Regions from separate parts of the Romboutsia lituseburensis genome, predicted to be linked through region 2. Evidence: a T-box and tRNA genes for the amino acid it is inferred to sense, from the RefSeq annotation. Region 2 holds a T-box; the other holds one or more tRNA genes.
The links. The T-box of region 2 lies ahead of pheS (phenylalanine--tRNA ligase subunit alpha). A T-box ahead of a tRNA ligase gene usually reads a tRNA of that ligase, here a tRNA-Phe.

Region 1 (3,504 bases), 1.7 Mb from region 2:
TATATTTGGTAGAATGACTAAGGAAGATAGAAAAAATGCTTTAAATGCATTTAAGATAGGTAAAGCAAAAATATTAGTTTCTTCAGACTTATCTGCAAGAGGATTAGATATAGTAGATATAACTCATGTATTTAACCTTGATTTCCCTATGAGTAAAAATGAATATGTACACAGATGTGGTAGAACTGCTAGAGGTAACAGAAAAGGAGATGCTATATCTATTGTTACTAATCAAAATCTATCTACTATAAGAACTTATAAAAAAGAATTTAATATAAATATAAAACCTAAAGAACTAAAAGAGGGTAAATTAGTAGATTCTACGAATCACCAAAATAAAGCTAAGAAAAAAACTGACTTTAAAAACAAGAACTTAAAGTCTAATAATAAAAATATAATAAAAAAATAAATTTAGCCTATACATATAAAAAAGGATACTTACTTTATTCTAAGTATCCCTTTTATTTTAATTCATTTTCATGTAATTTCCTATATTTGCACTTTCATCAATTACTCCTTCTATCACACTTTCTTTGCTTGTCATTATAACTGTTACACCTGGTCCATGACCTGATTTTACACAATCACTATGAACTACAACACCTATGCTTACAGATCCTTTTAAAAATCCAACACCATAAGTATTATCGCAATCTTGTAGTAATACTATGTCTCCAAATTTAAGTTTATCAAGACCTAATCTCTTTATTTCTTCCATATCAGCAGTCATTATATCATAATCACCATCTGTTGCCGCACTTTTTGATCCAATACCTGATCCCATTAAATACGGAGGAACTTTTGCAACTACATGTACTTTTAATTTTGAATCTTCTTCTTTTATATTTAGATTTTCAAATAAATCAGGATCTATATTCATTACATGAACATTTTCAAATTCTGGTAAACTTAAGCCTTGACCATATGCTTTTATCATTATTTTATCGTCTATAGCTAACTCTTCTATGATATCTTTTTCAAAATGTATTAGTACATGGTCTATTCCTCCATGCATACCTGTAACATATCCCTTTTTGCCTTTAGCATCTCCTGAAACTATTTTAGCTTCATTTCCTATACATGAAAATGTCATTAAAGCTGCATTTTCAGAATTATTTTCATTTCTTATAGATACCCCTGGTTCTACATGATCTCCTGCCCAGTTAAATACGCTATCTCCAATTGAAACGTTATATGATATTCCACCTGTTGCTGGTAATATCATAGGTTTTCCATCATTACTTATTCTATAATTTCCCCCTACTGGATGATGTATTTTTCCTTGAACAGACCATTTTACAACCTTATCTTTATTTGTTTTTAACATAACTATACTCCTTTAACTTTAAACTATAATACAATATCTTCCTTAAAATTCATTGTATTATAGTTTATATCTATAATCAATTAATTCTATATTTTTTCTAAAATATCATATTTTAAGAATTACAATTTAATGCATAAAAAAAGTACCTACATAAATAGGTACTTAACTGGTGCCCAGAGGCGGAATCGAACCACCGACACGGGGATTTTCAGTCCCCTGCTCTACCGACTGAGCTATCTGGGCAAAATATGGCGGAGAGGGTGGGATTCGAACCCACGGTGCCGTTAAGCATCACTGGTTTTCAAGACCAGCTCCTTAAACCACTCGGACACCTCTCCGTTTATTTTTACTACGCTTTTTAATATATCATATCATTTTTAAATATGCAATACATTTTTACATTTTTTTACTTTTTAATTTAATATTTTCATATATAATAAAAAATTCGCTTCGCTCATGGCGCCAACGACTTCGTCCGTTGCTTAAAATCTCATTTTTTACGTACTATAAGTTTGTTGATATATCAATATTTGAACTACTTATCCATAGTTATAATGTAATCATAATTTCCTTATACGTAAAAAATACAACTAAGCTATATAAATCATTTTTTTATTTATACAACTTAATTGTATAATCTTCAATTGTAAAATAAATCACTATTTCCAGTATTCTGTCTCTATACCAATATCCTTTGATACAAATTTTTTACCACCTGTATCTTCATAGTGTTTTAATGTTTTTAAAATTATATTTCTTCCTACTATTAATATAGGTACGTTTGAGTATACAACCATTATGTTTACCATATCTGATATATACCATACATTACCTAACTCTAAGCCTGCTAAAACAGATAAGACTCCAAATGGAACAAATAAAACTGCACCAAGGCCTCTTATTATCATTATAAATTTATTATCCCTAGTAATACAGTTTGCTGATATTTCTGCAAATAATACAAGACCTATTAATGTTGTAAATGCAAACATAGCATAACATAATGATAAAATAGCATTTACTATATTATCTAAACCTACTCCAGGAACTAAGTGAGCTACTGATGCATTATAAACTGTTATTTTAGATTCCTTTATAACTTCCCACACCACTCCAGCATCTCCATTCCAAACACTCGCCATGACAATTAAAAATCCTGTCATTGTACAAATTATCATAGTATCTAAAAATACTCCTATTGCCTGTATAAATCCTTGCTCACATGGATGATCATTTTCAGATATAGCAGCAGCCATAGTTATTGTACCTTGACCTGCTTCATTTGACATTAGGCCTCTCTTAACACCTTGTGCTAAACACATACCAAATCCTCCACCAAATATAGCTTCTGGTGTAAATGCTCCTTTAAATACTGATACAAAAAAGTATGGTATTAATTTGAAATTTATACACACTATAACAATAACTATAGATACATAAACAATTGCCATTACTGGAACTAATTTATCAGTTACTCTAGTAACTCCTCTTATACCTCCAAATACAGTAAGAGCTACTGAAATTATTATAATTATTCCTATTGCATAATATAAAACTGATTGTCTATCATAAGTTTGACCCGTTAAATGCTCTGCTACTGCACCTAATGAAGTGTATAAATTAAATGTTTGTCCTGGTAAATTAAATAATGCATAAATTATAAATATAGTAGACAGCAGTACTCCCACCCAATATTTATTTCCAAACATCTTTCTTCCATAAAACGGAAGTCCACCTACAAATTCTTTATCTTTCTTTTCTTTAAATAGTTGAGCTAGAACAGCTTCTGAAAATGCTACAGACATTCCAAAGAATGCTGATACCCACATCCAAAATATTGCTCCTGGGCCTCCCACTGAAACTGCATATGTAACTCCTATTATATTACCTGGACCTATCCTCATTGCAGAACTTAATAAAAATGCTGCAAATGGACTTACTCCAATATCACCGGTTTTCTTTTTTATAATAGTTTTTAATCCAGTTTTAAATTTTCTCACCTGAACAAATCGAGTTTTAAAACTAAAATATATTCCTGTGCCTACTAATAATAGTATAGAAAATGCGAAATTGCCCAAAATAGGTATATCTGCATACCATTTAAAATTTGTTGGAAAATTCCACATAAAATCTGATATTGGGACTATAAATTCAAAAAATTTATTTACACTGTTTAA
Region 2 (3,504 bases):
TCTGAGTTTTCTCCACCCATTATACCAGCTAAGTCTAATGTCTTATCTTGGTTTCCTATTACTAGCATATCTGATGTTAATGTTCTTTCAACACCATCTAATGTAGTAAACTTTTCACCTTCTTGAGCTAATTTAACTATCATTTTATTGTATTTTATATCATCTAAATCAAATGCATGAAGAGGTTGACCAAGTTCTAACATAACATAATTTGTTATATCCACTATATTATTTATAGGTCTCATACCTGCTTCTATAAGTCTTCTTTGCATCCAGTATGGAGATGGTCCAACTTTAACATCTTTTACAACTTTACCGCAGTATCTCTTACATAAGTCAGTTTGAATATCTATCTCAAATTGCATTTCTTCATTTGATCCATCAACTTTTATCTCTGGGAATTTTAAATCTGTTCCTAAAGTAACAGCAGCTTCTCTAGCTATACCTATTATTGATCTACAATCTGGTCTGTTTGAAGTTATTTCAAATTCTATTAATGCATCGTTGATACCTAATACATCTCTAACATCCATCCCTAATTCAAATGAATCTTGATGATCTAATATATATATACCATCTTTTTTATGATCTTCAACATATTGATCTGGTATAGTTAATTCTTCTGCACCACAGAACATTCCTTCTGATAATACTCCTCTTAACTTACCTTTCTTTATTTTGAAGTCTCCTGGAAGTACTGCGCCTATTCTAGCAACAGGAACATAATCTCCAACTTTTATATTAGTTGCATTCGTTACTATTTGAAGCACTTCACCATTTGCTACTTCTACCTTTGTAACTTTTAATCTATCTGCATCTGGATGTTGTTCTATTTCTAGTATTTTACATACTTCAACTCCATTTGTTTCTTTTCCGTAGAATTCTACTGCTTCAACTTTTGATCCTGTCATAGTCATCATATCAGCAAATTCTTGTGTTTCTTTATCTATATTTACATAGTCTCTAAGCCATTTTACAGGTACTAACATATTAAACTCCTCCTAATTAAAATTGATCTAAAAATCTCATATCATTTTCGAATAATAATCTTATATCATCTATTTCATATTTAAGCATTGTTATTCTGTCTAATCCCATACCGAATGCAAATCCGCTATAAACTTCTGGGTCTATACCACAATTTCTAAGTACATTTGGATGTACCATACCTGCACCTAATATTTCTATCCATCCTTCACCTTTACACATAGAACATCCTGCACCTTCACATTTGAAACAAGTAACATCTACTTCTGCACTTGGTTCTGTGAATGGGAAGTTGTGGGGTCTAAATTTAGTTTTTGTATGTTCTCCGAATAACTTTTTAACGAACATATTTAATGTTCCTTTTAATTGAGCCATTGTTACATCTTTTCCTACAACTAATCCTTCTATTTGATGGAACATTGGTGAATGTGTAGCATCTGGTGCATCAAATCTGAAACATCTACCTGGAGATATTATTTTTATTGGTAATTCTTGACTCTTCATAGTTCTAACTTGAACTGGAGAAGTTTGAGTTCTAAGTAATAACTCACTATTGATGTAGAATGTATCACTCATATCTCTTGATGGATGGTCTTTAGGAGCATTTAATGAATCAAAGTTATTCTCAACCGTTTCAACTTCTGGTCCTTCTGCTATACTGAATCCCATTCCCATAAATATTTCATTTACTTCATCTGTTATTTGAGATATTGGATGTTTTTTACCTACTTTAACAGCTTTAGCTGGCATAGTAACATCTATAATTTCTTCAGCTAATTTCTTTTGCTTTTCTATAGATTTTAATTCTTCTTTTTTAGAAGATATGCTTCCTTCTATAGATTCTCTCACCTTATTAGCAACTTGACCTATAACTGGTCTTTCTTCAGCTGATAGTTTACCCATTTCTTTAAGTATTGCTGTTATTTCACCTTTTTTACCTAAATATTTAACTCTTAGGCTTTCTACAACTTCTATACTTGAAGTTTCTTTAATTTCATTTAAAGCAGCTTCTTGTAAATTAAGTAATTTTTCTTGCACTATTTTTCACCCTTTCATTTTTTATATTAAAAAAAGCCCTTCATCCCTATCTAGGGACGAAAGACTATAGTTTCGCGGTACCACCCTAGTAGCTTAATAATAAAAAATTATTAAACCACCTCGAATAAACTTAACGCGTTTTGACGTTAAAGCCTACTGAAAGTTTCAGCTTTAATACTCCAGAGGGAACTTCTTTTGAATTCTTAGAAAGTACTTTCAGCCTAGGTACTTATCTCTGAGCTAAGTTAAATCAAAATACTTTTCTCTTTCATAGTATGTAAAAATATGTTTTTCATATAATTATACCATACATAATACAATTTTTACAATATACTAAACTAGGTATTTCTTTATTTCATACATAAGAATTGCAGAACTTATTGCCGCATTTAAAGATTCTGCTTTTCCGTATATAGGTATTTTAACCAGTACATCTGATTTTGATACTAGTTCCTCATTTATACCATTTGCTTCATTTCCTATAACTAATGCTGTTTTATAATTGTACTCTACAGTATTATAATAGTTATTTGTATCTAAATAACTTGATACTATATCGAAATTCTTTAATTTAAGAACTCTTAGTGCTTCATCTTGAGTTGTATGTATTATATTCATATCAAATATTGAACCCATAGTTGATCTTATAACTTTAGGATTGTATACATCAACACACCCTTTTAAAGCCACTATTGCATCTACTCCCGCTGCATCTGCAGTTCTTATTATGGTTCCCATATTACCAGGATCTTGTATTCTATCTAATATAAGAACAAATCTATTTTCATCAGTTAAGTTTTCTTCTAGAGTTTTAGGCTTGAATTTAACTACACCTAAAATACCTTGCGTATTTTCCGTATCTATTAAGTCATCAAATATCTTATTTGTAGTTTTATATGTTTTTATATTTTTCGATTTTAATATGTCTAAAAAACTCACATGTTCTTCTTTTTTTTCAAAATCTTCATTTATAAAAACATATTCTAAATTTGCATTACATTCTATAGCAAGAGTCAGAATTCTATATCCCTCTATTATAAACTTTGATTCTTTATTTCTATTTTTTGTTTTCAATAATGATTTTGTATATTTTACTCTTTCATTATCTTTAGCTGTTATCATTATAGACATTGCTACTTTCTCCTAATTAAATCTTTATTTTCTGAGGCAATACTGCTTATCTTCCCATTTTGCCCAATTACAACTAAAATACTACCAGATTTTAATTCCTCATCTGGAGCTGGAGTAACATTTATGCTTTTTCCTGTCTTTATTGCTAAAACTGTTATTTCATATCTAGCTCTTAATTCTAATTCTACTAGCGTTTTTCCTACCCAACTTGTAGGTGTTACGATTTCTACTATTGAATATTCTGGGTCTAGTTCTATATGATCTAATATATTATCTGAAACTAAGTTGTGAGCAACCCTAACTCCCATATCTCTTTCAGGAAATACGACTCTATCTGCGCCTATTTTA

Region 1: it encodes a tRNA-Phe, which carries the amino acid that the T-box ahead of pheS (phenylalanine--tRNA ligase subunit alpha) is inferred to sense. The anticodon was not compared.

The regions. Positions count from the first base shown of each region.
Region 1 covers NZ_JANQBQ010000001.1:353,981-357,484, reverse strand. Annotated here, with positions in the region: gene NWE74_RS01760 (DEAD/DEAH box helicase) at 1-409, shown strand, start outside; gene NWE74_RS01755 (DUF4438 domain-containing protein) at 467-1,327, opposite strand; tRNA gene NWE74_RS01750 (tRNA-Phe) at 1,495-1,570, opposite strand; tRNA gene NWE74_RS01745 (tRNA-Ser) at 1,577-1,665, opposite strand; gene NWE74_RS01740 (alanine/glycine:cation symporter family protein) at 1,987-3,504, opposite strand, start outside.
Region 2 covers NZ_JANQBQ010000001.1:2,028,337-2,031,840, forward strand. Annotated here, with positions in the region: gene pheT (phenylalanine--tRNA ligase subunit beta) at 1-989, opposite strand, end outside; gene pheS (phenylalanine--tRNA ligase subunit alpha) at 1,006-2,025, opposite strand; T-box leader at 2,075-2,306, opposite strand; gene NWE74_RS09765 (TrmH family RNA methyltransferase) at 2,359-3,156, opposite strand; gene NWE74_RS09770 (potassium channel family protein) at 3,159-3,504, opposite strand, start outside.